Linked DNA regions of Candidatus Scalindua japonica. The protein of the gene in region 2 interacts with the protein of the main gene of each other region in a pairwise test. Links are inferred from orthologs where the notes say so. Each region holds a gene or a part of one and is shown on either strand. Other genes may lie near its edges.

Region 1 (15,719 bases), on a different replicon or contig from region 2:
ACTGTTTGAGGATTTTCAACAAGTATCGGTATCTTAAGTTCTATTTCCCTGCCTATCTTTAGTATTTTCTTTATATGTATTTCTGCCAGAGATTTGTAGAAAACTGATTCTATATCAGGGTTTACTGAGGCTATTATTATGTTTTTGCTTTCATTCAGTAAGGATGGTTTGATAGGGAGTGTAGTAGCTTTTTGATTAATCAAAACTTTATTGTCTATGCGAAAATGTGAAATAAGCTTTTTGTCTGAAAAGCTGCCTACACTAATATTTGTGTTGCCAATATCAACTGCCAGAATCATAAGGATTTAGAATTTTGATGAGATAAGAGTATTAAAATGTTAATCCCTTGTTGGAGATTGCGTCGTAATCATCAGGTAATGAAAGGCGTAAAAGATCCTCTTCGCTTTCCTTATTAATTAAATCTGCTGCAGCCTTAATCAGGTCTTTAACATTATTGCCTGATACTGCCGAAACAAGGTGTACGGGTTTGGATATTTTCTTACTCAGCTCTTCCGCAATTATTTGACTTGTCTCAGTATCTAATATGTCCGATTTGTTTATAGCTACTATTTCTGATTTTTTGCTCAATTTTGAGCTGAAAAGAGCCAGTTCATTCCTGACCAGATTGTATGTCTCCAGAAGATCTGCTGCGGAGATATCGATTAGGTGAACAACGACTCTGGTTCGTTCTATATGCTTTAAAAATGTGTTGCCCAGGCCCGAACCGCTATGTGCTCCTTCTATAAGCCCGGGAATATCCGCAAACACTAATCTTTTGTAATTTTCCAGATCCACGATTCCTAATTGTGGTTGTAAAGTAGTGAACGGATAATCCGCAATTTTAGGCCTTGCAGATGAGATTCTGGAAAGGAATGTAGACTTTCCGGCATTTGGTAAGCCAATTATTCCAACATCTGCAATAAGTTTTAGTTCAAGGCTGAGCCATCGGTCCCGCCCGTTTCTACCTTCTTCTGCAAAACGAGGCGTCTGGTTGGTTGGAGATTTAAAATAGGCATTCCCCCTGCCTCTTCTCCCTCCTCTTGCAATTATTATAGCCTCATCATTTTCTTTTAAATCCTTGATAATCCGTCCTGATTTCAGGTCCTTTATAAGTGTCCCTTTAGGTACGTTAATAACCAGATCTCTTCCGTTCTTGCCATTTTTGTTGCGGTTTTGTCCTTTACCGCCATCTTCAGCAATGAACTTAACTTTTGATGTTATGTCCAATAATGTATCGATTTTTTTATTGGCACGTATGATAACGTCACCACCATTGCCGCCATCGCCGCCATTCGGCCCACCACGAGGAATAAACCTTTCACGACGAAAGCTAACGCAACCATCACCGCCATCACCGCCTTTTACATAAATCTTTACTTCATCTATAAACATAACTTGTTAGATTATATAGTTCTCTTCATTGAGAGTTTTCAGTAAAATACAATGTGCCTCTCTGCCCTTTGTGTTCAACATGAAAATGATGTGGATTATGTTCTTTGTGAAACAACCTGATTATTATTCCAAAAAACATTGAGACATATGGCATGGTTGCTTCCTGTGGGGCTTAGTAACCGTTGTACAGAGGCATGCTGTCAGGAATTAATTTCCAAGACCAGTTCGGCAATAAAAAGTGTATTAACTCCGCTTTTCAAGACAAAAGCTTCTCTACCCTGATTCCACACAACACTCTGGTTTGTATGAAACAATCTATTTTAGTTTCAATAGATAGGCGCAAAGGTATAGCTTCGTATTCTATTCTTCGAGAGAGCCAAAGAGCAGTAATTACCAATAAAATTATTGGAATAAAAAAGTGGACCACTGCTATTCTTTTTATTATACAGGATGTACGCTTACTCTACGGCCAGCTTCAAATGCAACTTTTCCATCTACCTTGGTAAATAACGTATAGTCCTTACCACATCCAACATTTGTACCCGGTTTGAATTTTGTTCCGCATTGTCTAACCAGAATTGAACCTGATCTGACCAATTCGCCACCGTAATGTTTAATGCCTCTGTGTTGCGGGTTACTATCTCTTCCATTTCTAGTCGAACTTTGCCCTTTTTTATGAGCCATCTTTTACTCCTTGATATAATAAAGATTTTTAAAGTATTACTTATGTGTAATAATTTTCATTGATAAGTGTCTATGTCTAAAAAATATAGAAACTTGTCATTCTGAGTGAACGAAGATCTCACTTGTTAGCAAAATAAATAATCATTGCGAGGTTAATGAGACTCTCATGAAGAGATTCGTCAGTCGTTCCTCAGTCAGAATGACATGCTTGCGTGCTAAGTCAGCCCTTAGGCACTAATTTAATTTTCAGGTAACAATTTCCTTTATTTTGATTTTTGTATATTTCTGTCTATGTCCGCGTTTTGTTCTGGAATCCTTACGGCGACGAAATTTCATTACCGTCAGTTTTTTTCCTTTAGTGTGTCCCTGGACTTCAGATATGACTTTTGCATTTTCAACAGTGGGTGCTCCTATTTGTGTTTCTCCATCATTCGATACCATTAATACATCTGTGTGTTCAAGAGTGTCACCTTTTTTTGCGTCTTCCTTAAGATCGATTTCGATACTTTCACCGGGTTCAACCTTGTATTGCTTTCCGCGTTCTTTTATAACGGCATACATTACTCATTTCTCCTTTCAACATTTTCTTAATTTAGTGAGTATTTAAGTTATTTTCTACCATTCTATAATACTATTCAGGTGAATAGTTGAGAACGGCTTTGAAAAAAGTTATCTGGTTGCAATGCGTTTTCCTTCTCCATCTGTACAATAAATTGTTGCATCGCCTGTTTTATGTCCGATTATACCAGTTATGACAATATTCTTTGAGAATTTTTCTTCAAGTTCCGTCAGTTTTTTTCTTTTCTTGTTTAGTAAATATCCTGCAACTATATCGCTTGTAGTAATTTCTATTTTTTGTATTTGAGAATTATTTACCAGTGATTTTATCTGCCGCATCAGGCTCAGGCAGGTACTTTCGAGCGTTTCAGTTTCCCCTGTACCGCCACAATTTTTACAACTTTCATAAATTACCGACTTGAGACTTGGTCTGATACGCTGACGAGTCATTTCGATGATACCAAATCTGGATATTTTTAACATCTTTTTTCTGGCGCGGTCTCTTTTTAGAGATGCTTCTAATGTTTTTTCAACCGCCCGCATATTTTTTTCTTCTTTCATATCTATGAAGTCAACTATTATGACTCCACCGATATCTCTCAACCTGACTTGCCGCGCAATCTCCTTGGCCGCTTTCAGGTTTGTTTTAAGCGCTGTTTTTTCCGGATCACTTTCCTCTCTGTATTTACCACTATTTACATCTATAGCGACTAATGCTTCGGTTTGTTCAATTACAATGGAGCCACCTCTTGAGAGACGGACTTCCCTTTTGTTTATTTTTTCTATTTCGCGCTCAATATTATACTTATGAAACAGTGGTTCATGGTCATTGTATAGTTTCAGTTTCTTTACACAACTGGGCATTATTAAACGCAGGAAATATCTTATCTTTTTAAAGACCGCTTCAGAATCAATGATTATTTCATTAATATCAGTCGAAAATATATCACGAATCGTGCGAATTACCAAATCGCTTTCCTGGTAGATTGTAGATGGTATTTCAGCCTTCTTATCTTTGTTCTCAATAACCTTCCACAGCCTGCGGAGATAATTAAAATCTCTTAGAAGTTCCCGCTTTGTTTGATGTTCTCCTGCTGTTCTTACGATAAGACCCAGATTTGGGGGTGGTTTTAATTCTTCGATAATCTGCTTTAATCTTGCTCTTTCGTTTTCATCAATAATTTTTCGCGAAACACCAATACGGGTTGATTCCGGTGTAAGTACCAGAAACCTTCCGGGAATGCTGATATTTGTTGTTAAACTTGGTCCTTTGTTACCGATGCCCTCTTTGATTATCTGTACAAGTATTTCCTGGTCCGGGCTTATTAGAGACTTGATCCTGGATCTGCTCTCTTTTGTTTTTGTTTCAGTCTTCTCGGTATTTTCTGATTGTTCTTCGCTATTTCCGTTATTGTTACGACTGTTCTTCACGTCTGATACGTGGAGGAACCCGTTCCTGGAAATACCGATATTTACAAATGCAGCCTCTATACTTGGTTCTATGTTGACAATACGACCTTTATATATATTTCCCGCGACTTGCTCGCGAGAGAAACGTTCAATATATAATTCTTCTAGAACCCCGTCTTCCAGGATTGCTATTCTGCTTTCCTCGGGCTCTACAACATTTATTAACATTCTCTTCTTCATTACATGCATTCCTTTGCTTGTGCCAACGGTCGCTTCAGGAGAAGAGATTTACTCTTTTTCTAACTATTTCTGAAATTTCGTAGTCTATGCCAGCTTTAAGTCCTAAATGTAGTAATACTTCGTCAGGTCGAGCCATTCCTTCAGGTGTCATCTTAAGGTCCAAATCAATAGATTGTGAATTAGTTGTAATTCTGTTTATTGACGGGCGGATGTTAAAGGCCTGTTTCTTTCCTTTTCTTAGTGTATTTAGTACATTTTTGGATAAAAGTTCGTCTGTTTTCCCTGCTTCAGGCATTTTTCCATTTTTTGGTTTTACCACGTAAGTTACGTCTTTAACCGTAGATTTTACATGACTTGGAACCGGTTCGACCGAAGTAACTTGTATATTTTCTGGAAGTTGCTTTTTCAGCCTTGTTTCTATATCAGAAACTTCCATCTCCTCACAGAGTTCCATTTCCAGTTTCTCGTCGATACCTTTGATTCCAACCGGCAGAGCTAAAGGGTAGGCAATTTTAGGTCTTGGATTAAACCCTTCAGACATTTTGACAGAAATACTTGCTCTACGAATTGCCCTTTCGAAAAGCTTCATTAAGTTATGATGAGAGATAAATCTCAAACTTCCCTGTTTCAAAAATTTAACTTGAATTCTCAAGATATTGCCAAACAATTTATTTAGAAAATATTTATCAACCTATTTATTTTATTAGACTTAGAAAGATTCTAGTATCAATTATGTGATATGTCAACAGTATTTTCAAATTTGGTGAACTTACAAAATTATGAAAAAAAAGCTGGCAGAAATCGAACATTGATCTTAATAGACTAACTCCGGAATAATTTCTCGAACAATATTTTTAAGGTACTCTAACGTTTGTGCAGGATCGTTGAAGGAGCAAACAGTTTCTGCAGCTTCCTTTGCTCTTTCATAAGTAACTGACCTGATAATTTTCTTTACTTCCGGTATTATCATTGCCGGAGCAACGCTAAATTCTCTTAGTCCGAGCCCTAACAATAGTATAGTGTATTCAATTTCTCCGCCCATTTCTCCGCAAATGCCAATTTTTATATTATTTTTCTCAGCAGCATCTATGGTAATCTTCAGTAATTTTAAAATTGCCGGGTGTGCCGGGGAATAGAGGTGGGCAACTTTTTCGTTGCTTCTGTCTACGGCCATAGTGTATTGAATAAGATCATTTGTTCCTATGCTGAAGAAATCAACTTCTTTTGCCAGGTCATCTGCCACCATAGCGGCAGAGGGTACTTCGATCATAACTCCAATTTCTATTTTTTCATTAAATTCTATTCCTTCTTGATCCAGCTCTTCCATCACCTCTTTCACAATATCCTTTGCCTTTCGCAACTCCTGTAAAGAAGAAATTAATGGGAACATTATTTTTGCGTTGCCTAATGCGGAGGCCTTTAAGATTGCCCTGAGTTGTGACTTAAAAACGTTTGGATGTTCCAGGCAGTAACGAATAGATCTACAACCCAAGAATGGATTAAGTTCGGTATTGCTATTTGAGGGGAAGAATTTGTCTCCGCCCAGATCAACGGTCCTGATAATTAACGGTTTGTCTCCCAACTCTTTTATTGATTGTGAATACGCTTCAAAATGTTCTTCTTCAGTTGGTGTTTGATTGCTGCCGAGAAACAAAAATTCTGTTCTATACAAACCTATGCCGGTAGCGCCCTGGTTTAAACTTGGGCCAATATCGCGAGGGAATTCGATATTACCTAAAATCATGATCTCTCTACCATCTAATGTAACGGCAGGCAAGTCTTTAAGCTCGGAGGTGATTCTTTTTTCGAAAACATGGAAGTCTTTTTCTATTAGTTGGTATTCTTTGGTGGTTTCTTCGTCCGGTCGTACAATTACATTTCCCCTATTGCCATCTATAATGACACGGTCTCCGCCAAAAATATCAACCGTCGCTGTTTCCAGGCCAACTACAGCGGGAATTCCCAAAGCCCTGGCAACTATTGCGGCATGAGAGTTTCTGCTGCCAACGTCGGTTACAAATCCACGTACTTTTGTGGTGTCTAAAGATGCTATTTGAGAAGGACTGAGGTCATGTGCGACAACGACAACTTCTTCTGTAAGGTTTTTAAGCTCTTCCTTTTTCTCTCCTAAAAGATTCCTTAAGAGTCTTTTTTCTATATCATATATATCCGCTACTCTTGCTGAGAGATAAGGATCATCAATGCTTTCAAACTTTTTTATGTATACACGTAAGACTAATGTCACAGCATATTCTGCGCTGAATTTATGTTGTTCTACTTTTTCACTAAACTCCCGCAGCAATAGTTTGTCTTGAAGCATTAATTTATGGGTAGCAAAGATAGAACCAATTTGCGAACCTAAATTTTTGGAAACACTGTTTTCCAGTGCTTCAATTTCTTTCCATGCATCTGTGGTTGCTTCTTCCAGTCGGGATATTTCTTTAGCGATTTCGTCTTCTTTGATCAGGTGGCGTGGAATTCGATAGCCTTCACTTTCCAGAACGAACGCATCTTTTATTACTACACCCGGAGAAACGGCAATGCCTTTTCGCGTCTCCATATTGTCTTCGTTAAATCTGTCGTTTACAAGGCCTTCTAATGCGTCTAAAGCGATTTCCTTATCTTCCCCGTCCGCAGTTATTAATAATTCGGTTCCCCTCTTTGCGCCCAGCGTTAGAAGGTCAATAATACTTTTTCCGTTTACTTCTTCTTTATTTTTTGTTTTTACAAAAATCTCTGAGTTAAATTTACTAGCCATTTCTGCAAAACGTGTAGCAGGTCTTGCATGTAGTCCATTTGTATTTATTATCTTTGTTCTGCGTTTTATAAGCATTGGTTTGTCTGGTTAAAAGATGGATTGCTTTATTCAGAGTTTGCCTCATCAACTTCCTTTAAAATATCAACCATTTCCGGTTTATCAGATGCATTTTTTACGAAATTGCGAAAATCAGAGTTTCTAATTACAGATGAGATTTTTTCGAGAGCGGCGAGATGTACATCTGTTGAATCATTTGGTGATAGTAACAGAAAGAACAGGTACACAGGTTCGCCGTCAAGTGCATCAAAATCAACACCTTTCAACGAACGGGCAAACGCGCCTGTTATTTTTGAAATACTTTTATGTTTAGTATGAGGCACCGCCACTCCCTTGCCTATTCCAGTGCTTCCCACTTTTTCTCTCTTTATGAGTGCACTCATTATATCATCTAGTTCATCTTCGTTAATCTTGTTCAGATCTTTTAATATGTTGACCATTTCCCGTATGACAGATTCTTTATCGGTGGATTGCAAATCGTCTATTACCGCTTCTTCCTCTATAAAATCGATTATTTTCATTTGCGCTCTTTGTAAAAAAATTAATTGAAAAAATAAAACCTGGATGCAAAAAAAAGCATTAAAAAGAAATGTAATTACTTCAACAGGCTGCTTAATAGTTGGTAAAACTACTCACCCCTCATCTTCTTCTTCCTCAATTGGAGCTTCTCCTTTTCTGCTTCTTCTGGGTTGTTTCAGTTTTTCTTTTTGCTTGATAATTTGTTTTTCCAGTTTGTCCATTACAAGGTCTATTGCAGCATACATATCAGCATCTATCGCCTCTGCAACAAGCGTAGCCCTTGCGGCAGAACATATTGCTTCCACTATGTTGTTATTCCCTTCTATTTTCAGGGTATATTGTATCTTGTTAATTTTGCTTGAATATTTAGTGAGTTTTGAAGCTTTCTTGTTTATGTAGTTTTTGATTGCTTCTGTAGCGTCCAGATGCCTTGAGTGTATGATAATCTCCAAATCCTGTTTCCTTTCTTATCTAGAGAATATAGACTGATAATTAGTTGTTCTGCTTAAGCAAAAAGCCAAGTTGCAATGATACTTTCTTTGTTTAATGTAGTCAAGCGATTAATGCTATTTTGTTAAGGCTTATGTTAATAATGTCTTATATAGATATGCAGGACCAATTGTATGTTTGTGCTAACAGTCGTTTATTACATGTTTGATCTAGCAAGCGCTATTAGAAATACTTTGCTTGTTCCCGTATTTTTCAGGCTTTTTGCACATTCTGAGGCGGTTATTCCCGTTGTTAAAACATCGTCTACCAGAAGAACATTTTTTTTAATAAATATCTCAGGGTTTTTAATTTTAAATGCATCTTTAACATTTTTCTGTCGCTGTGAACGTGAGAGTTGGGTTTGAGATAAAGTGTTTTTGACGCGATGCAGGTTGTTTATAGAGATTGGTATAGACAATTTTTTGCTTATTTCTTTCGCCATTAACTCAGACTGGTTAAAGCCCCTTTCCTGCTTCTTTTTCCAGTGAAGTGGTACCGGTACAATAAGGTCGATTTCTCCAATAACTTCTTGATGTAAGAGGTTTACCAGTAACGATGCTAAAGGAGTTGCCAGGTACATATGTTTCTTGTATTTGAACTGATGTATAAGGGGTCTGACAGGCTCTGTGTTGTCTGATACAAAAAAACTCTTTTCTAGCCTTAAATCGGTGTTTTTACACTCATTGCACCCTTTACTGGAAAAAGTCATACCTGGTCCTGATTTTGAACCACATTTACCACAGCGTTTTACTTCTGTTTTCTTTATTGTTTCCAGGCAGTGGTTACATATATAGGTATTTTGTTCTCCATAAAGACTCTTGTCACAGGCAAAACAGTGTCGTGGGTACAAAATATCCAAAAGCCCGGACAGTATATCTCGTATTGCCGATATCAAAAACAGTTTATTTTCTTGATGCAATTCTGGCATGGTTTTATAATACTTCAGGATTTAATTTTTGAAACAAAATTTTGTTACAGATCTCTTTAATTTTAAATATGTGGATTATTAAAAATTATTTAAAAAGAATCATTGTTTTTATGGTGGTTTTTTGTCTGTTACTCGGCTGTGCACGCAGGGATGATGAGCACTACAACAGATTGGGGGTTAACTACCTTAAAAATGGACAGCATAATTATGCAATTGATGCTTTTAAAAAGGCGATTAAGCTTAGCCCATCCAGTGTAGAGGCCCATTTTAATCTGGGACGGGCATTAAAAAGGAAGGGTATGGATATACAGGCCCAGTCCGAATTTTCTATTTCTCGCAGGCTCAATCCGAACAAATTTAATGAGTATGTAAAGTTATACAGAGAAAAAATAGATCAGGACCTTACCGATACACAAAAATACAGCGAGTTGGGAAGCGCTTATGCTGAGAAAGGGATGATCGACGATGCGATTAATGCCTACAAAAAGTCAATTGAGATGGAACCGGACAATGCACAAGCGCATTACTGCCTTGGAACATTGTATGCAATGAAAGGAAAGTATAGCGATGCTGCGGATGAGTACTGGATGGCAGTGGAAATTGACCCCAAGATGTCAGAGGCCCACTATAATCTTGGTTTGTCCTATTTCAGACAGGGTATGTTCGATAAGGCTATTAAGGAATACCAGACAACGTTAAATCTTCTTCCCGAGAGGCATAAGAAAAAGAGGGCCGGTGTCCATTACAAACTTGGAATGGCTTATGAAGGTAATAAGGTGTTTGATGATGCGATGCGCGAATTAAGAAAAGCGATTAAACTAATGCCTAAAGACGCCAGAATCCACTATCAGCTAAGCGTAGTATACAAAAAAGCCGGTTTATTCGAAAAGGCGGAGAAGGAAGAAAAAATATATGATAAGTTGAGGAAAGGTAAGACGCACCACTGATATCCAGGTAAAGACAATGTAGTAGGTATTATTTGGTACGGTAGATTTAAAAATTTGGTGGAGCAATATATAAAACTTAAATAGCGAATACTCCAAATGACACGAAGGTAAAAAATTTAAAAGTCGTACTATTTTTTGTTGCATTGTAACTGGCTTTTTATAGAATTCAAACAATATTAACTATTTCGACATATGTATCTTGAGTTTTAAATAATTCTGAAAAAGGATTTTGTTTTTTTCAGATTCTCATAACGTTTTTGCTATTTCTTCCTTTTCTTGGCTGTGGCTAGTTGTTGTAAGGTAATAATTATATTACGATTTGAATGGTAATTAATTGCTGACATTTTTGTTGGGTACAAACTATCATAATCTCGGTCTTAAAAAATGATTTTAAAGGGTTTTTTAAAAGAGTTAAATTTTCTGTAGTCGGATTGCTCGGTTCTAATCTGGCCAGGATCTTATTTAGTACGGTTACGATTGATGAAAAACCAAGAGGATATCCTGAACAACTTAAACGTGAGGGCAAAAATGTAATATACGCTTTTTGGCACTCCTTTATGCTTATTCCTGGATATGTTGTCAGAGGTTTGGGGGTTAAGGTATTGATAAGCCGCCACACAGATGGAGAATACATTGCACATATTTCCCAACAGTTGGGTTTTGAAATAGTAAGAGGTTCTACAACAAGGGGGGGGGTGGAGGCGCTGTTGAAAATGATTAAAGAAGTGAAGGATACATCATTCATTATTACTCCGGATGGCCCAAAAGGTCCGAGGTTTGTAGTTAAACCAGGAGTGATTTTTTTGGGGCAGAAAACAGGCTTGCCAATTGTCCCTGTTTCTCTGGGGTTATCAAGCTACTGGGAATTGCCGAGCTGGGACAAATTTCGAATTCCAAAACCGTTTTCAAAAGCTACGATCATATATGGTAAACCAATACATATACCATTAAAGCTTAACAGGTCTGAGATTGAAGAATGCCGAGTACAATTAGAAAAAAAGTTGAATGAAATAACTGCTGAATCAAGACAACTTGTCAAAAATTAAATTTCCATATAATACTATTCTTTGTAAAATTAGGGCATTGCCAGGAAATTAAAATTTTCATTTAGACAATCACAAAGTCAACTTCTCTTTTCAACAGGTCAATTTTTGTGATCTTTACGTTAACAACATCTCCGAAGCTATAAACTTTACCTCTCCTTGTGCCTATCAGTGAGAGTTTTTTTTTGTCAAGTTCGTAAAAATCATCTGTGAGTGTACGGATATGTACAAGACCGTCCAGTTGGAACTCGTCTATTTGTACAAAGAGGCCGTATTCCTGGATGCCGGTAATAACACCCTCCATTACCTTATCAGCATGTTCTTCCATGTGCCTGAGCAGTTTTAGTTTTATTATTTCACGTTCGGCATCTTCGGCTCTTTTTTCAGTGGTTGAACAATGCTTTGCCCAACCGGTAATTTTTTCGTCCCATGCAGCTTTTACTCTCCCGGATTTCAGTTCTCCTTTAAAGAACAAGTCTAAAAGCCTGTGTAAGATCAGATCAGGATAACGGCGTATGGGGGATGTAAAGTGTGCATAGTGTTCCAGCCCGAGTGCAAAGTGAGATGACTGGGTGGTAGAGTACTCGGCTTTCCTCATTGATCTGAGCAGCATGAGGTTGATTATGTAGCTTTCAGGTTGGCCGGATATTTCATTCAGGAAGGCCTGTAGTTTTTTTTGTTAAAAGGGTCTACTCTCTTGTTTTTAAAATTGAAAATAAATTCAGCAAAATCGTGCATCTCATCTTCTTCAGGCTCAGGGTGACTTCGGTTTACTGATGGAAGATTTTTTTGATGCATAAACATTGCTGTAGCCTGATTTGCCGCAATCATAAACTCTTCAATTATTATGTGTGAAATATCCCGTGTAGTTTTTTCTATCGTATCAATCTTACCGTCTTCGCCAACTTTTATGTTAATCTCCGGCAGGTTTAGTTCAAGTGCGCCCTCCTCCATACGGATTTTATAGAGTAGCTTTGCAAGTTTGCCTGCTTCAAGTAACAGGGTTGTTATAGGGTCTGTATCATCCTCGTCGCTTTCCATTAATATCTTAGTCGCAAGATTGTAGGTAAATCTTTTTTTTACATTTATAACGGTATGTTTGATCTCGGAGTTTACCAGTCTGCCATCTTCAGAATAGGTAAAAAATATACTTTTTGTCAGCCTCTCTTCACCCTCTTTCAGGCTGCAAATGCCATTTGATAATACCTCGGGAAGCATTGGTATGACTGTGCCGGGAAGATATACACTGGTGCCTCTCTTTCGCGCTTCCTTATCGATCGAAGAATCCTCATTTACATAATAAGAGACATCTGCGATATGAACACCAAGAAGCCAATTCCCTTTTTTATCTTTCTTCAGGGAGATTGCGTCGTCAAAGTCCTTTGCGCCTTCAGGGTCTATTGTTATGATCAATTCATCACGGAGGTCTACTCTTGTGCCGATTTCGGCAGGGCTGATAGGCTCTTGAAAATCGCGTGCTTCAGCAATGGTGTTTTTGTTGAATTCAAAAGGCAGCTTAAACTGGTGTATGATGGACTTGATATCAACCGCCGGTTCGCCGTCTTTACCCAAAATCTCTACTATTGTGCCTTCTGCATTAAGGTGGCGAGTCGGCCATTGATCGATCCTGGCGATAACCTTGTCACCATGTTCAACGTCTTTTGTCTCTTCCATTGAGACATAAATATCTCTGGGTAATTTTGAGTTATCCGGCGCTACATAATTGAAATGTCTGCTTTTCTTGAGTGTTCCGACAACCGTTTCGTTTTCACGGTGTAAAACACGTACTATCTTGCCGACATTTCTCTCTTTTTTTCTTTGTCTTCTTCCTTTTTTTTCTTTTTTGTAGAAGGTAACCTGACAACAACTATGTCGCCGTGCATGGCGCTTCCCAAGCCTTCTGAATCTACATAAATATCATCAGAAATACCTTCCTTTGCGGGAACAACAAATCCATAACCTTTCTGATTACCATCCAGAATGCCTATTAACAAGTTTGCTTTTTTAGGGTTTGCGTATTGTTCCTTTTTAATCCGAACAATTTCCCCTTTTAGTTCAAGCTCTTTTAAGAGGTTACAAAATTGTTGATATTGCGAATCGTCTATTTTGAAGTGCCCGGCAAGTGCTGATGCGTCCATAGGGCTGTATTTTCTACTGTATATGAACTGTATAATTTTTTTTGCGTCAACCATTATTAACTAATCCTTGATAAAAGAAAATTTCTGAATATAATCCATATTACAATTCAACTTACCGTAAAGGCGTTGAGGACGCAAAGAAAAAAGTGAATAAGAAATTATCTTTCGCAACAAAATTCCGAAGTTTTATAAAAACTTCCACCATTTCCTTTCTTAAAAAACAGTACTTTGCGAGCCTTGCACCTGGTGCGGTGAATTACTACTAATTCAGTGTTTATAGAAAGGGAGTATATGGAAGAAATTTTAGAAATAGCGTCAAAATTAGGCGCTGCCATTGTAAGCCATAATAGATATAAAACGTTTAAGGACGCCGAAGAACAGTTAAAAAACGACGATGAAGCAAAGGAAATTTCAGAAGAATTGGAAAAACAGAGTAAAAAGGTCTCTGCGCTTGACACCGATTAAGTTCTGTTGAGGTTGAGGTAATAATTGCGCTACAACCTATCGAAGGAAACGAAATATGGTATGATTTAAGTCATGGAAGCGGTGGTTGAATTAACAAATTTGAATATTGGAAATGTGCTTGCGCATAACGATGAGCTGCGTTGACATCTCAAATCTGTAGAACAGCAGATCATGCTACTCGAAGAAAAGATTTTCTACCTCCTTTATCTTCCTTTCACTTGTTGGTCTGAGCGTTTTGATAAGCGCCAGCAATTGCTGTTCGGTAACGAGGATGCTGCTTGTGAGGTTGAACCTGCAACCGAAACTAAGGTACCTGAGCACACCAGAAAGACTGGTGGTCGACGTGTCCCTCCCCAGCATCTTCCGCGTGTTCGCGTGGAGCATGATCTGCTGGAAGAAGAGAAACAGTGTTCCTGTGGTTCTTGCCTGAATCGAATAGGAGAAGAGGTTTCATTTCAGTACGACGTGATTCCCGCCAGGTTTCAAGTAATAGAGAACATTAAGTTCAAGTACAGTTGCTCTAACTCCAAGTGCAAGCAACCGCCAATAACTGCACAACAAAGTCCACCGGCTCCTTTGCCTCGAACCCAAGCATCACCAGGTGTTCTTGCCTGGGTTGGTTCGAGCAAATTTGCTGATGGTCTTCCGCTAAACCGTATAGCTTCTATTGCTGGAAAACGTTTTGGCGTACCGTTCACCAGTACCACATTGGCAGACTGGATGATCAAAGGTGCAGAGCAAATTATTTCTCCTCTGGTAGCTACCATGGAAAATGCGCTTGATGGACATGACTATCTTCACATTGATGAAACCACCCTTCAGTTCTGAGCGAAGAAGACGAACTGCTAAACAGAAGTCCTATATCTGGTGTCGTGTTACTGGCGGTAACGATACCCCGATTGTACTTATGCACTACAGTCCCAGCCGTGCAGGAGCTGTAGCCAGCAAACTGTGGGAAGGGTTCAGTGGTTTTTTGCAAACCGATGGTTACGCTGGTTATGGGGCATCAGCCTCGCGTCCTAATGTATCCAGTTGGGATGCTGGGCACATGTTCGTCGTAAGTTTGATGTTGCAAGAAAAGCCAGTTCGCCAGGCGCTGCCAATATTGCCCGGCAAGGCATGGAGTTGATCAGAGAACTCTACTACCTTGACAATCAAGAAAAAGAGAAACCACCGGATCAACGAAAGAGATATAGACAAGAGGTAGTTAAGTCTTGCTTGGATAAGATCCGTTCCTGGATTAATAGAAATCAGGTGCAGGCGTTTAGCTATGGAGGTTTGCTGTCGAATGCATTTACCTACATTAACAACCAATGGTCAAAACTAACAGTTTTCGTGGAAGACGGACGCCTGCAACTGGACAACAACAATGCGGAACGTCATATCCGGCCTATTGCGACGGGTAGAAAGGTGTGGTTGTTTGCACAAAGCGAGGCCGGTGCAAGGGCAACTGCAACTTGGTATTCGCTGGTTGAAACTGCAAGGGCTAATGGATTAGAGCCTTACTGGTATCTTCGAAAGGTTTTCGAAGAGATGCCAATGTATTTACGAGATCGAAAACCAGTAAATGATGAGGACCCCGGGAAACAGGATTACAAGGAAGAGGAGCCAATCGAAAGATCTGATGAATTGGAAAAACACAGTAAAAAGGTCTATGCGCTTGAGAAGGAGTTAAAGCCTGTTGAGGTTGAGGATAAAAAGAGGCTCCAGCAATTAAAGGAAAAAGCAGCATCTAATCAATCCATACAAAATTTTTTAAAAGTTCAAGTTGATTACGTTGAATTAATGACAAAGGTCAATAAGTGTATAGAAGCGGAACTGACATCTAAAAAAAGTCAGAATGAATAATATTAAATATAATTATGAGATTTTTTAAATAATTTTCTTTCCAGCATCCTGTTGTAATTAGTCCAATTATCATTGGGATCCTTATCATTTAAAATTGCCTTGTTAAAAGCGTGTATTTTTGCGTCTATATTGTCCAGGTAATGGAGTGCAAGGGCCTCTAATGTCATCGGAAGTTTTGGCGAGCCCCATTCGTATTCTCCGTGGTGACTCAAGATCAAATGCCTTAATAGATCTAACAAAGTT
Region 2 (15,877 bases):
ATTAAAAACAAATGTGATTAAAGAAGCGTTAGTAATACCATACTCAGCGCTTATAGAAGAACAGGGCAATTATTTTGCTTATGTGCAAACATCAGGCGAAGGATTCCAAAAACGTGAATTAGAAATCGGCGCCAATGATGGCATGAGTGTCCAGATATTAGAAGGCATAAACGAAGGTGAAAGAATTGTCATTAAAGGAGGATACCAAATAAAGTTAGCAACAATGTCAGGTAAAATACCTGCTCATGGACACGAACACTAATTGAAATTTTTGATGTTGAATAAAATAATTCAACATTTAAATTCCAAAATTTAAAATTTCTACCATGTTAAATAAAATTATACAATACGCCTTACATAATCGCCTAATGATTGTTGTTGCATCAGCGCTGCTTTTGATAGCAGGCATTTACACTGCTTCTAAAATGGAAGTTGATGTATTTCCTGACCTTACTGCGCCAACGGTAGTGGTGTTAACCGAAGCGCACGGAATGGCTCCGGAAGAAGCCGAAAAATTAGTAACTTTTCAGATTGAAACAGCAGTCAATGGTGCCACCAATGTACGCCGTGTAAGGTCATCATCTGCGGCAGGAATATCAATTGTCTGGATAGAGTTTGAGTGGGGAACAGATATTTTTAAGGCACGGCAAATAGTGAGTGAAAAGCTGACAACCATTGCTGAAAAACTACCACTGGGAGTTGGAAACCCTATACTTGCTCCTCAATCATCCATCATGGGTGAAATTATGCTTATTGGTTTATCATCAGACAGTACAACCCCAATGGATTTAAGAACTATTGCCGACTGGAATATCCGGCCAAGGTTATTAGCGACAGGAGGAGTATCGCAGGTCATTGTAATAGGAGGAGAATACAAGCAATACCAGATACTTGCATCACCTCAAAAAATGAAATATTACCATATTTCTTTAACCGAATTACTGAAAGCAAGTGAAGAAAGCAATCTTAATGCTTCAGGTGGTTTCATGAACGAATTTGGTAATGAATACATCATAAGAGGTCTTGGAAGAACAAACAAGGTGGAAGAAATAGGTAATACCGTAATCAAGGTTGTCAATAATGTTCCGATAAAAATAGAGGATGTTGCAGATGTTGAAATTGGGGGAGCAATCCCTAAAATAGGAGACGGTTCACTTAATGCAAGTCCGGCAATTATTATGACCGTAGCAAAGCAGCCGGGAACGAACACCCTGGAACTCACAGAAAAAATTGATAATGCTATTATAGAGATTGCCAGCACCCTGCCTTCTGACATTAAAATCAACACCAAAATATTTCGTCAGGCTGATTTTATTCAGGCATCTATAAACAATATTCAGAAAGCGCTGATAGAGGGTTCTGTATTTGTAGTTATCATTATGTTCCTGTTCTTAATGAACTTCCGAACTACCATGATTTCTATTGTTGCTATTCCCCTTTCACTTATAGTTTCAATCATTACCCTTAAATTTTCAGGATTAACCATCAATACCATGTCTCTCGGTGGCATGGCAATAGCTATTGGCTCTCTGGTAGATGATGCGGTTATTGATGTGGAAAACGTCTTTAAACGTCTAAGGGAAAATGCACAAAAAAGTATTGAAGTACGAAAAAACGCACTTGTTGTAGTTTATGATGCTTCAAAAGAGATTCGGTCTTCAATCTTTAAGGCAACTCTTATTATCATTGTTGCATTTATTCCTCTGTTTTTTCTTAGCGGGATGGAGGGAAGAATGTTGCGGCCGCTTGGAATCTCCTTTATCGTTTCTCTGTTTGCGTCCCTGATAGTTGCAGTAACGCTTACCCCTGTGCTTTGCAGTTTTATGCTTACCAATGACAAAATGCTTTTAAAACAGGCAAAAGGAAGTTGGTTAGAAAGATGGCTTAGCAAACATTATCATTCAGCTTTAACAAGAGTTATGAAAGTTAAAAAGATAGTGCTTAGCTTAGCCATTGTGTTATTCGTTGTCGTCGGCTTCCTGATGTTCGGTTTAGGCAGAAGTTTTTTGCCAGAATTTAACGAAGGTACGTTAACGGTAAGCGCAGTTAGTATGCCGGGCATATCACTTGAAGAATCAAATAAAATTGGAAACAGGATTGAAAATATCCTGTTGTCGGTTCCCGAAATCTCAATTACTTCACGCAGAACGGGAAGAGCTGAATTAGACGAACATGCACAAGGGGTAAATGCGGCTGAAATTGATGCCCCCTTTGTTTTGACAGAAAGAAGCAAAGAGAAATTTATGAAGGAAGTTAGAGGAGAATTAAGCGCTGTTTCCGAAGCAAATATCACTATAGGACAACCTATTGGACACCGTATTGACCACATGCTTTCAGGTACAAGAGCCAACATAGCCATTAAACTTTTCGGGACAGACCTATCTAAAATGTTTTCTCTGGCCAATAAAATACAGCGCAATATTGAAAGCATAGATGGACTTGTGGATATCAGTGTTGAGCAACAAATTGAGATTCCGCAATTACAAATAAAAGCAAAACGTAATATGCTTGCCAAATATGGTATTTCTATAGGTCAGTTTACCGAATTTATTGATGTTGCCTTTGCAGGTGAAAAAGTATCTCAGGTTTTTGAAAACAACAAAAGTTTTGATTTGGTATTACGATTTAATGATGAGAACAGAGGTAAAATGGAAAATATTCGAAATGTTTTAATTGATACCAATATCAACCTGACAAAACAAGAAAACCAGAACTCAACACTCAAAGTTCCTTTGCATTATGTAGCTGATATTATTTCAACAACAGGCCCCAGCACCATTAATAGAGAAAATGTACAGCGAAAAATTGTGGTTTCAGCCAATGTAGCCGGTCGTGATTTAAAAAGCGTAGTAAACCGGATTAAAGAGAGAATAGATGATAATATTCAGTTGCCGGAAAATTACCGCATTCAATACGGCGGGCAATTTGAAAGTGAAGCAAAGGCTTCGAAAATATTATTCTTCACCTCTTTAATGTCTTTACTCATCATATTCCTTTTACTTTATCAGGAATTTAAAAATATCAAGTTTGCAGGAATTGTTTTTCTCAATTTACCTCTGGCGTTGATAGGTGGAGCCTTAAGCATACACTTTACATCGGGTATCATGAGCATTCCCTCAATCATTGGATTTATTACACTGTTTGGCATAGCAACACGTAACGGGATTTTATTGGTTGCACGCTATCAGACATTGCAAAGTCAAGGTGTTGCTTTGTATGAAACTGTTATTAAAGGCTCTTTAGACAGACTAAACCCAATTCTCATGACTGCTTTAACTACTGCTCTGGCATTAATTCCATTAGCAATTACAGGCGACTTGCCTGGAAACGAAATACAAAGTCCAATGGCGATGGTGATATTAGGAGGCTTAATCAGTTCTACCCTTTTAAATATATTTATCGTTCCTGTGGTTTTCTCTATTTCAAATGTTAAAAAAGATAAATAATGATCTCCTGTAGTCTATTGAAAATAGTATGATCATAATCTTTCCACACAGTAATTTCTAAAACGTCATAAAGCTTTTCGATCTGTTTTATTGCCTGTTTAATATCACCCTGAATAGCTATATCAGGTATTTTGATTTTATTTATTTCTGCACCACCGATATCTATATGTATTATTCTGGCGTTAGGACAAAACTCTTTAACATTTCCTGTCGCACTGTCATCAACTCTGGTCCCTAAAGCGAGTAGCAGGTCAGCTCAGTGCATGATATAATTAGTATATCTTTGCCCATGCATACCAAGCATTCCTATAAACAAATCGTCACTTCTCGGGAAACATCCAAGACCCATTAAAGAGGAAGGGACCCGTCCTGTAATTGCAATTATGGGGGCAGAATCCATTTTAGCATCCGCTATAGCGGTTAAAAGGTTAGTTGCCCCTGGTCCACTGGTAGCAAAACAAACCGCTGTCTTACCTGTTGACCTGGCCATCCCATGTGATAAAAAGCAGGTAACCTGTTCATGTCTTGCGAGTATATTTCTTATCTTACTTTTAGCAAGTGCGCTATAAAGAGGATGTTGAACACCTTAAAAAAAATATTTGAGATAAATTAATATACTAACCAGGCCAAACCCGTATTTTGTTTTAAAGTAAACATTGTAACATGTGCTAACAATCTACAAAGCAGATCTGGATGTTTTAATATTGTTATGAATACTTTATAATCTAACCTATGGATCTTTGGTTTATATACGCTATATCCTCTGCTGTGTTTTCAGGTCTCCATACGTTTATTCAAAAAATTGCAGTAGAACGAGGTCACTCTACTCTGCTTGTGAATATGTGGAGTACCGTTGTATCTTCTGTCCTGGCATTTACCGTTAGTTGGATTTTTTTCAGCTTTGATGGACTTTGGAAAATCGGCTTATTCCTCGGTTTTATTAACGGACTCACACATATAATCGGCTCTATCTTCCGCATGGATGCGCTTAAGTATATTGATACTGCTATCATGTTCCCCCTCTATAAAACCGCAGGCCCAATCTTCACTCTGGTAATAGGGATAATTATTTTTGCAGAAAAATTTACTGTAGCAGAGTGGGTAGGTATTACGCTTGGTATAACTGTGCCATTATTACTTCTTCATAAAAGTGAAAAGTTGCGACAAAAGTATCTATGGAAAGGAGTTGTGTTCTTACTTATAGCATCATTTTTCACTGCGGTTGCAGCTGGAATCAGTAAATATGGAACTGGAATTTTTGAAACAGTATTCTTATTTGTAGCAGTCTCTCATACCTTCGGTTCAATATCCGGATGGGGTATTTATGAACTACAAAAAAGCAATACTCATCGCAATGGAAAGTTATTTAAATATCGACATATAGACAAGGACATGCTTTCAATATCATTCTTAGCAGGGATAACACAATTTGCAGGATTCTCTGCAATGATGCTTGCGTTTGTTGGTGGATCATTGGGTATTGTGTATGCCATACAATCGCTATATATTCTTATACCAATAATACTTTCTATAATTATCTATAAAGAGCATTGGAATATGCGTAAAATTATTGCGATTATTCTCTCCATCGTTGCATTAGCATTTCTTAGATAGACATATCATCACCGTAACAGTAGTTTTATTTCCACAAATCACGATCCAGATTTCTGTATTGGACAGCTTCTGATCTCCTCTGACGATTCACAGGCAACATCGGACATCAGCTCTTTGTATTGAACATTTGGGACTTCAACATGGATATCAATCCTGTCAAGCAGAGGACCGGAGATTTTTGAGATGTAATTCTGAATCTGCCGAGGTGAGCAGTGGCAATCTTTTTTCGGATCTGTATGATAACCGCACGGGCAGGGGTTCATTGCACCTACCAGCATTATTTCTGCTGGAAACATTACTGAACTCATTGCCCTTGAGATCGTTATCTCGCTTGTTTCTAATGGTTGTCTCAATACCTCAAGAGTCTTCCTGTTAAACTCAGGCAGTTCATCAAGGAAGAGAACCCCATGGTGTGCAAGGCTGATCTCACCGGGACGTGGAAAACTGCCGCCTCCAACCAGCCCGGCAGTACTGATAGTGTGATGCGGGTTGCGGAATGGTCTGGTAGCTATCAGGGAGTTGCCCTGCCCTAAAAGTCCTGCCGAACTATATATTGCAGTTGTATCAATAGCCTCTGCCAGTGTTAACATAGGCATTATGGTGGGTAGTCTCTGTGTCAACATTGTCTTACCTGAACCCGGCGGACCGATCATTAGTACATTATGGTTTCCCGCTGCTGCTACAATAAGCGCACGTTTAACATGTTCCTGCCCCTTGACATCCATAAAATCTATATCATAGCAGGAAGAATCACTGAAAACATCCGAACGGTTTAATGGGAATGGAGAGATAACGAGCTCGTTCGTCAGAAAGCGTACTGTATCAGACAGGGTCTTAACGGGAATAATCTCGATACCGTCTACTACAGCAGCTTCCGGTGCGTTATCGGCAGGAAGAACCAGTCCTTTCAACCCTGCCTCTTTACATTGTATCGCCATTGATAAACAACCATTAACGGTCCGTACCCGTCCATCCAACGCAAGTTCGCCTACTATACCGTATTCGTTTATCTTTTCTGTTACTATCTGATCTGATGCAATGAGTAGTCCCATTGCTATGGACAATTCAAAGGAAGGGCCCTCTTTCTTTCTATCCGCGGGGGCCAGGTTAATGGTGATATTCTTATACGGGAATTTGTACCCACTGTTCTTGAGCGCGGCTTTCACCCTGTCCCTGCACTCTTTGACTGCCGCGTCCGGTAGTCCTATTACTACCGTTGAGGGCAGTTGCGCCTTTGCAACGTATACCTCTGTCTCCAGCACATACGCTTCAATTCCATATACCGCAACGCTCTTTACCTTTCCTAGTCCCGCCATTATCACCTTCCGTGGTTATCAGGGGTTAAAAAATGTTTTAAAGTGACTAAAGTGTGTAGTGAACTAAAGTGCCTGAAATTGAAAAAAGAAATATGTATAAGCTGCAAACAAATCAACACTTATCTTTTTCCTAACTTTAAGCACATTAAACTTTAGATTACGTTAGTCACTCCAATGATTACAAACTTATTTCTTCCATGTCAGTGGCAAAAAGATAAGTATAACTGTGTATATTTCCAACCTGCCTATCAGCATGGAAAGGGTTAGTACCCATTTGCAGGGGTAAGCAATTTCATGATAATTTCTGGTGGCGCCTGCATCAGCCAGGGCAGGGCCGACGTTGCTCATCATTGATGCAACCGCGCTGAATGACGTAACCAAGTCAGTGCCAAAGAGAGTCAGAATAAGAGAGAATACACCAAATATCCCCAGGTGTATAACAATAAATCCCAGTGTGTTGGTAATTATATCTTCGCCGACCGGTTTACCACTGAGCTTAACATGCATTATGGCCCTTGGCCTTAACATGTGAAGAAGCTCCCTGGCGCTGCTCTTACAAAGCAACATTATTCTCGCGACTTTCATACCGCCGGCGGTCGATCCCGCGCACCCACCAATAAACATAAGTAGAACAAGAAAGACTCTGGTAAAATTTGGCCAGAGATCAAAGTCAGCGTTACAATAGCCGGTACTGGTAATTATAGAAACCGTCTGAAATGCGGCGTATCTCAGCGAACCACCAATACTGTTAAATCTGTGATCTTTCACACCTCCATTATAGGAGGTTGAATGAAAGAAAAACAGTGTAAGTGTTACTATACAGATAGCACATATTACCAGGGTCACAAAAAAACGGAGTTCAGAATTAACCAGTACTCTTCTAAATTTCCCTATAACCAATTGATAATAGAGAATGAAATTACAGCCGGCTATAAAGGCAAAAACCATGATGATTATCTCTATAAACAGATTGTCATAGGCGGCAATACTCAGGTTTTTTGTGGAGAACCCTCCTGTAGATACCGTAGTAAAGGCGTGACAGACAGCGTCAAAGAACTCCATCCCCCCCAACCATAAAAACGGAATTAAAATGGCAGTAAGAGAGAGATATACGACCCACAATATTTTTGCCGTCTGAGCAATACGGGGTTTTATCTTATCAGTCGTAAGATCTGGAGCTTCAGCGCTGAACAGTTTATGGCCACCAACACCAATTGTAGGAAGTATTGCTACAAAGAAAACAACGATACCCATCCCCCCGAGCCACTGTGTCATGCTTCTCCAGAATAGAATGCCATGCGGCAATGCCTCAATATCACTGAAAATAGAGGCGCCTGTAGTTGTAAGACCACTCATTGATTCAAAGTAGGAATCACAGAAAGTATCACAAACTCCGGAAAAATAGTAAGGCAAGGCCCCAAACAGAGCACAGGACATCCACCAGAATGCAACAATGGCCAAACCCTCTCTGATGGTAATATCTTCATTCTTGGGAGTCATGAGAAACTTTAATGATATGCCGGTAAACCCCGATGCAATAAAGGAAAAGACAAATGCCCAAATCTCTTCCCTTGTCCCATAGCATACAGACACACCAAATGGTATAAGTAAAATACCAGAAAGAAGTAAAAAGAGATTTCCCAGGGTGTGCAACACCAAAGGTATGTTCATAGTATTAACAGGTTTTTAATATTACCTTAGTTTCTTTCATATTTAGAGAGACCATGGAGGTTTGTTAAAAAAATTTTTAGAATTGCAAATTCTATTTTTTCTTACTGAATAACGCCTGTACCCTTTCAATATCGTCAGGCAGGGTGAACACAACAACACTTTCACCCGGATTGATTGCTTCAATACCCTTTGGAAGAAGCATTGTATTATTTCTTACAATAGCGCCAAGGATTGTATTTTTAGGAAATCGAATCTTCTGTAGAGGTTTCTTTACTACTTCAGAACCCTCTTCGGCAATCAGTTCTATCGCTTCCGCCTCGCTGTCACCTAGTTTGGCAATCGACAGTATCTGTCCTCTCCTTACATGTTGAAGTATCTCGTTCGCAGTAACCAGCCTTGGATTAACAACTACGTCAACATCAACCTGGTTGATTATATGTACCAATTCCGGTTCATTGGTAAGTACAATAGTCTTCTTAGTTCCATTCTTTTTTGCCAGCAGAGATGTGAGCAGGTTGGTCTGTTCATTCTCGGAAAGGGCAATAAATATATCCGTAATCTCGACAGCTGCATCTTTAAGTACATCAATTTCAGTAGCATCACCATGTAATACCACTGCGTTCCTTAAAGACGCCGCCGCCATTACCGCCCTATCCTTTTCAGGTTCAATTATTGTGACAGCAATCGGACTGTTTTCAAGTCTCTCCGCAAGCAGCATACCCGTGCGACTCGCCTTATATATAATTATCTTTTCCACCTCATCTGCTCTTCTGTTAACCATTGGTAGAAAATATGGTAATCCGGTCTTGGATATAAGTACAAAAATATTGTCATCTGGCATTATTGTAGTACTGTGAGACGGCGTAATCATCTCATCATTACGTTGAATATATACGATTAAGAATGAATCCGTATATTCAATGTCTTCCAGTTCTGAGAAATTCAGACCTACAAGCGGTGCATCCTCAGGTACATGAAAACCTCTTAGTACAACATCACCTATCGGAAAATCAACGGCAAATGTCGCTCCGGGTGTCTCAAGGATTTTAAGAATCGTTTCAACAATAATGAGCTCCGGATTTATCATATGATCAACACAGAACCCATTATTCTTAAATATTGACTTACTGCCGGTAAATTCGCTGTTTCGAATCCTGGCAATCTTGATTTTCTTACCGTTATTACTGTATTTACTGGCCAGAATGCATGCAACAATATTCACTTCATCACTGGTGGTTACGGCTAATACCATATCTGCTTCCTGTACACCGGCAGACTCTAACACGCTGGGAGAAGTGGCGTTACCGGCAATTATTGAAACATCCAGTTTTTCAGCAATCTTTCTGGTTAATTTTGGGTTCCCATCTACCACTGATATGTCATGCCCTTCTGTTGATAACTGTTTCGCGATACTAAACCCTACTGCACCTGCCCCAATTATGAGGATTTTCATTTTTAGTCCTTTTAAAAGTAAGTCTTTGAGAAAAACAATGCATACAAAAAACACGGAAAGACTATATTATGTCATTCCGTGTTTGACGTTCTCTTATAATAATTAATAAACTATCAAGCTCCTTCGTCTTGAGGAGACATCTCCGCCATACTCTGTTTTCGCAGGTCATAAAACCCGGATTTTAATTCAGGCCCTCCCAGGTGTGGATTTTTCTTCTCGAAATCATCTATAAGCGTTCTCACTCTTTCAAAATAACCCTCATTAAATAGCCCTTCAATAATTCCATAAATCTCCGGCCACCACATATGGTTATCTACAGATAAGCTTTCTATCCATAACGATAAAAAACTCAATAATTTGTCAAATTGTTTTGCTTCTTTCAGACAATGCACCAGTTCATGTTTTATTTCTATATTATCATCAAAATTCGTGACAAGCTCTTCATAGAGCAAAGTTGCCTTTTGACAATCATTACTTGAGAAATATAATTTTGCTAATCTCTTTTTACTTTGCCACAACTCATGGTCGTATTCAGGCAAACCTTCATATTGATTTATCTGTTTTTTTAGTATTTCTTTCGATCTTTTATAATCTTCTACAGCATAAAAGGCGTTAACTATACTATCAAGTAGTACAAGAGACTCACACTTTATTAAAAGAAGCATATCCGCAGCCTTTTCTGCAACTCTATTATCCACATCTTCAAGCAGCTTGATTAAAGGCTCTACAGCACTCTCATGACCGATTAACCCTAATGCCGCTGCTGTAGATTCACGAACACGAGCACTCTCATCAGAAAGTAAGGCAATCAAAGGTAAGACCGCCTTTTTTTTCCCTATTTTACCCAGGGTGTCTGCTGCATACCACCTGACCCTCTCTTCTTTATCTTTTAATGAATTAATCAACGGTTCAATCGCCCTGTTATCCTGAAACTTGCCAAGGGCAACTATTGCAGATTCCCTTACCTTGGGATCTTTATTTGAAAACAGTTTGATTAATGGTTCCACGGCTTCACCTGCTTTCAGCTCACCAAGGGCTTCCGCAGCCGCGCATACTACGCTGTTGGCAGTGTCACTTAAAGCGGATAAAAGATCAAATACTGCCTCCTTTTCACCCAGTCTACCCAGAGACCTCGCGGCACTCTCTCTTACCCTGATCTCCTTGTCCTGCAGCGCCAATATTAAATTTTTAAGTTCCGGTACTCCGCCAATCTTTCCCAGAACATTTACTGCCAGAACACGTATCTCAGTATCATTATCTGAAATCAAATTAACAAATATTTTGATAACTTCAGGGTCATTATGATGATTTGCCAGTTCCCCTGCGGCATATATCCTTACTGCCTGATATTCACTTTTTAATGCATCAATTAACGGCCTTATGTTATCACTCTCTTTATTCGTTTTTAAGATCTTGATAGTCTTTTCGACAATTTCATCCCTCAGCCGTTTATTTTCCGCTTTAAGTTTCTCTGATCCTTCTTCCAGCTTGTCAACAATGTCTTCTAACCACTGTTCCCTGGTTTTTACCCTGTTTCTATTCCACCACTCCTGCCAGAACGATTTTACCTTTCCGTTAGATTGTTTTGTAATCTGCATTAACGCCTCATGGGCAGCAATCTGCAAATCGTTGTTATCAGACTCTAATACATTTATCAGTGGCTCAACCGCTTCACGTGAACGTGTTTTTGCCAGAGCACCCGTAACAAGGATACGCGATTCAATCGGTTTCTTTTTATCCAGGAGTATACCTGCCATCTCTTCTATTGCCTTCTTTGTCCTGATATTCCCCAAGGCATCAGCAGAAGCAATCCTCAGTTCCTCCTTCTCACTGATAATCAAATCTATCATACAATCTAATGCCCTGCTGTCATCACCGGCAAAACCAAACGCTTTAATCAGGGAAATACGTACATCATCATTTTCAGAGTTTTTGAGAATATCAATTAACGAATCATAAACAGTAGAAATGTTAAGTCCTAATAATGAAATGACTGCAGACGTGCGTATTGCAGAATCATCTGAATATAAGAGCTTCATCCACTCATCAATCTTAATTCGCAACTCAGGCGAAATGTTCTGTGATGTTTTTCTGGATAAACTCTCTTCTTTAGCGCCAACAACTCTATTTTCAGTTACAATCAGACAACTACAAATTGATATACTTGCTATAGCAAGTATAGATAAACAATTTTTCTTCATCTATATATATATCGGGGAGATCAACACTTATGTGTTCTTCTCACCTATATGAAAAGGTTGATAAAACCTGAATTCAGTCTAATGATTTATTTTAACTACAAAATTTTAATACTATCAAAACTCCTATTTAGCGTCAACATAAAACGGCCCTGAAAATAATATCTTGAACATTTTTTTCAAGATTGTTAATATGTTGATTTTAAGCGACTTATAAGAAATTTTTCCATTTCTCGTATTTTTATCATATAATAAAGTCAATAACGAATGAAAATAATATCTTTTGGCGACATTCATGAAAATCTAAGTAATTTGATACACTTAGAAAATGATCTGAAAAGTGCAGACCTTATAATAGTTACCGGAGATTTGACTAACTATAATGGGCGAGAAGAGGCAGAAAAAGTAATTGAAGAGATAATGAGGTATAATAAGAATATATTAGCCCAACCAGGAAACCTTGACCAACCTGAAGTTAACGATTATTTGACGGAAAAAGGTATCAACCTTCACGGAAATGGTTTTATTAAGGACAATATAGGAATATTTGGAGTAGGCGGCTCAAACCTGACCCCTTTTAAAACCCCTACTGAATTCAGTGAAAATGAAATTGAGACTTTTCTTCTCGAAGGTTTCGATAAGGTAAAGGATGCTGAATTCAAAATCATGGTACCTCATATGCCACCAAAAGAGACAAAACTTGATATTATATCTGCCGGTTTTCATGTAGGAAGTCAGAGTGTTCGCGATTTTATTTCAAAATATAAGCCGGATATTGTATTGAGTGGACACATCCACGAGGCAAGAGGAAGCGATATAATAGAAAATACAGCGCTCTTCAATGCCGGCATGTTTCAACAAGGCGGATATGTAATAATTACTGAAAATCCAGAAGGGTTGTCTGCTGAGTTGAAGGTATTAGCGTAGTACGGCAAAGCCTGGCAAATATACAGGTTTGAAGCCAGGAAACAGATACCGTTTAAACAGATTTAAACGGTTTAAGTCGTTTAAACCACTATTTGCAGGCACTTTTTGATTTTTATGAGAAAGTCAGCGAGTAAAAGGAGTTAAGTTCTGGAATATCCTAAATTACGTCTAATAGATGCGTTTCCCATGGAAATATCCGGGGAACAGGCGGTATGCCTCAGAGATCCGTTTAATACCAGGAACTCTTTTGTCCCCCGTGCAGTTTTTGACAATATCATTTATTATTTTGACGGTAAACACTCCATAACAGACATACAGAAAATATATATACAGAGGCATGGCAAAGGTGATATTCAGGATATGATCCGACAAGTGATAGATGAGTTGGATAAAAATTTACTTTTAGATAACAACCGATCCAGAGATTTTATTAAAAAGCTGAAAGATGATTTTAAAAAGTCAACCATACGCAGGGACGCGCATGCAGGCAGTGCATATGAGGCAGACAAAGATAAATTAAAAGAACAAATAGACGGTTTTTTCGTGTCTCCGGATGGACCGGGTATGCCATCGCCGCTCGGTCAGAAAAAAGGATTGAAGGGTGTGATTGCCCCGCATATCGATTTAGGGTGTGGAGGGCCTTGTTTCGCCTGGGCCTACAAAGAAATTGCAGAGTCATCAGACGCTGACCTTTTCATAATACTTGGTATCGCTCATACGGGAACGAAGAACCTTTTTGTCCTGACGGATAAGACCTTTGAAACTCCATTTGGTAATGTAGAGACAGATAAAGACTTTCTCAATTCATTACACAAGAAGAACAAGACCGATTATTTTGAAGATGAGTTTGTCCACAAAGACGAACACTCAATCGGGTTTCAGGCGGTATTCCTTAAATACCTTTTTCACCGGAAAAAGAGTTTCAATATAGTTCCGATACTCTGTTCATCATTTGGTGAAACAGACGGAAACGACATTGGTACCAGGCAGGCTTCTCAATTTGAGAAATTTGTCTCTTCTCTCAAGGAAACAATTAATGAGAGCGGAAAGAGAATATGTACCATTGCAAGCGTAGACCTTGCACATGTCGGTTCGCGATTTGGAGACACAGAGACCCAGGATGAAGCATATCTGGAGAAATTACGTTCTGATGACACTGATATGCTGAAATATATAGAAAACATGGATGTGGAAGGGTTTAACAATTCTATCCAAAAAGACAACAACAGCAGGAAAATCTGCGGATATCCGGCAATTAATACCCTGCTGAATGTTATTGATGCCACAGAATGCAAACTTCTCAAATACTCTCAATACGCGGATAATACCAACTCGACGGTGTCATTCGCCAGTATGTCGTTTTATTGATAATAGATATGATTAACATGGATTCCATAATTACTATTTGGAAAAGTCACTTACAACAGCTTTTATCTTATTATGAAGACAACAGAGGGAATATCTATAGTTTTTATCCACTTTTATTCCTATACTTCATTGTAATAAATATAATCTGTTACTGGATTGCCATGTACACCGCATTTCCGGAACTTACACATGGATACGCGGGGGCTTATTACTATAAAGTACAATTTCCTGTCGGGATTCTGGGAGCACTTTTTGATAGCCTTTCATTTTTTGTGACTGTCTTTATTGTTCGTCATGCAATTAGTTCAAAAAAAGATATACAGTACATTGCGCATCTTTCGCTTGACCTGATAATTGCAATCATGGCAACCTTTTGGGTAGTTTATGTATTTTCCTTTTCCGGTTGGTTAGTAAACTTAATAAGCGCGACACCACAGGTTCTGGCTGAGCGCAATGCAGAGTACCAGGGACTATTATCAGATGCATTTACCAACCCAACAGCAAATTTACGTAATATTTATTTCGGCCTCGTTATGGGGATCTCTGCAATGATTCCAACGTGTGTGCATATATTTATGTTTTTACGGGCCTGCGTGCATACATTCTTCAGGCAAACAACTACAATCAGTGATGGCTGATTTATGAAGTTATTATAACCTGAATCCCCCACTTCCTCTTAAACAGTATAAAATTAATTTAAAAACTATATCTCAAGAAAAAGTAACCTCTGTCGTCATTATCAAATTGACCGAAAAAGGTTGTCTGGGTTCCCTCAATAAAATCGATACCAACAGTAAGCTTAAGTTCATCGGTTATGTCATAATTAATTTCAGGGTTAATTACGTAACTCATATGGTGGTCCAGGTTATTTGCAAGTTTCGTTTCCAGCTCGAAAGTTTCAGAAAATTTATAGGTTATAGTTGAAAGAAGAGAGTTCCTGAAGACGCGCCCAAGTCCCGAAGCAAATGCCGGTCTTTTGTCTTCTCTTGATTGTGTAGTGTTATCTCCCATATATTCCAGGATCAGGAAAATGTCATGGTCATAGATTACATTTGTCCAGGTATAATCAATCCCCAAAATGTACTGAAGGTAATCTTCATCTTTACTTCCGTCATAAAAGAATTGAGCAGCTTCTCCGTGAATACCCAGACCACCAAATGTTGTCGCCAGGTCAACACCAACAACCCTGGTACGATTATACCTCGGTGTCAGAGATTGATCACTTTCGACAGTTGCCAGGGTCAAATCATCATAGCCGTCGTAGTAGCTCACGGAAAGATCCCATCCTGAAATATGTCTCAAAATTCTAATAGCGGTTTGTGAGCTTGACAGCTTATCCGCGGGTAGTTCTCTACCGTTAATAACAAATTGTGTCTCGGGGTCCAGAAAGGAGTGTCTTGCATTAATTAAAGGCAAACGTGTCGGTGTATATGTCGGAATGAAAACAAAATCAAAGGTAAAATTCTTCCAATAGTAGGTTAAATTTATTGCCGGAACACCAATCTTTTCCTCTTCTACAAAAAGGTCAATATAATCTCTGGGATTCAGGTTATCTGTAGGGTTGAACCCATCAGCCTTGCCCCACGAAAAAATCTGTTTCCCAATCTTCAGGTCAAAACTGTTGAAATTAAACTCTGCATAGTATTCCTCCAGGTCAAAACTTAATCTTCTGACACCTCTGTTTTCAAACTCATCAATATAACTTGAACTGTAATTATCATTGTCAAATATCAATTTAGGAGAGACGAGAATCTTTCCCAGGTTCCCCAGATATTTCTCGTATTCCAGTTTAAAAATACCTTCAGCACGGTTTATCTTGTCATCACTGGCATCATATCGAAAGTAGGTAAAATTTCTGTATTCAATATACCCGTCAAAGATATC

What was found.
Region 1: the proteins of trkA (region 2) and SCALIN_RS15905 interact in binary tests that used the Escherichia coli proteins (3 or more experiments, as listed by UniProt). The link is inferred for Candidatus Scalindua japonica from one-to-one orthologs.

What each region holds. Positions count from the first base shown.
Region 1 is NZ_BAOS01000028.1:300,398-316,116, forward strand. Bases 5,884-8,720 are described here. They hold SCALIN_RS15905 (PTS sugar transporter subunit IIA), read right to left. Parts: upstream 7,621-8,720; coding sequence 7,147-7,620; downstream 5,884-7,146. Other genes in these bases: ptsP (phosphoenolpyruvate--protein phosphotransferase), read right to left, coding at 5,884-7,117; hpf (ribosome hibernation-promoting factor, HPF/YfiA family), read right to left, coding at 7,732-8,070; SCALIN_RS15915 (ComF family protein), read right to left, coding at 8,265-8,720. In the rest of the region: SCALIN_RS15865 (type III pantothenate kinase), read right to left, coding at 1-299; GTPase ObgE, read right to left, coding at 331-1,392; rpmA (50S ribosomal protein L27), read right to left, coding at 1,834-2,076; rplU (50S ribosomal protein L21), read right to left, coding at 2,323-2,637; SCALIN_RS15890 (Rne/Rng family ribonuclease), read right to left, coding at 2,746-4,284; SCALIN_RS15895 (TIGR03936 family radical SAM-associated protein), read right to left, coding at 4,319-4,951; more of ptsP, read right to left, coding at 5,099-5,883; more of SCALIN_RS15915, read right to left, coding at 8,721-9,035; SCALIN_RS15920 (tetratricopeptide repeat protein), read left to right, coding at 9,146-9,982; SCALIN_RS15925 (lysophospholipid acyltransferase family protein), read left to right, coding at 10,414-11,028; SCALIN_RS23470 (RNB domain-containing ribonuclease), read right to left, coding at 11,090-11,638; SCALIN_RS15935 (ribonuclease R family protein), read right to left, coding at 11,680-12,816; SCALIN_RS15940 (hypothetical protein), read right to left, coding at 12,813-13,217; SCALIN_RS15945 (YlbF family regulator), read left to right, coding at 13,455-13,628; SCALIN_RS23475 (IS66 family transposase), read left to right, coding at 13,881-14,456; SCALIN_RS24115 (transposase domain-containing protein), read left to right, coding at 15,039-15,476; SCALIN_RS15965 (3'-5' exoribonuclease YhaM family protein), read right to left, coding at 15,479-15,719. UniProt on the Escherichia coli protein: Seems to have a role in regulating nitrogen assimilation.
Region 2 is NZ_BAOS01000021.1:1,164-17,040, forward strand. What follows is about bases 7,320-10,314. They hold trkA (Trk system potassium transporter TrkA), read right to left. Parts: upstream 9,501-10,314; coding sequence 8,139-9,500; downstream 7,320-8,138. Other genes in these bases: SCALIN_RS11680 (TrkH family potassium uptake protein), read right to left, coding at 7,320-8,047; SCALIN_RS11690 (HEAT repeat domain-containing protein), read right to left, coding at 9,614-10,314. Also shown: SCALIN_RS11655 (efflux RND transporter periplasmic adaptor subunit), read left to right, coding at 1-262; SCALIN_RS11660 (efflux RND transporter permease subunit), read left to right, coding at 327-3,446; SCALIN_RS11670 (EamA family transporter), read left to right, coding at 4,179-5,060; SCALIN_RS11675 (YifB family Mg chelatase-like AAA ATPase), read right to left, coding at 5,099-6,376; more of SCALIN_RS11680, read right to left, coding at 6,563-7,319; more of SCALIN_RS11690, read right to left, coding at 10,315-11,701; SCALIN_RS11695 (metallophosphoesterase), read left to right, coding at 11,966-12,625; amrB (AmmeMemoRadiSam system protein B), read left to right, coding at 12,812-13,993; SCALIN_RS11705 (hypothetical protein), read left to right, coding at 14,155-14,631; SCALIN_RS11710 (DUF1302 domain-containing protein), read right to left, coding at 14,690-15,877. UniProt on the Escherichia coli protein: Part of the constitutive potassium transport systems TrkG and TrkH. May regulate the transport activity of TrkG and TrkH systems. Binds to NAD(+) and NADH.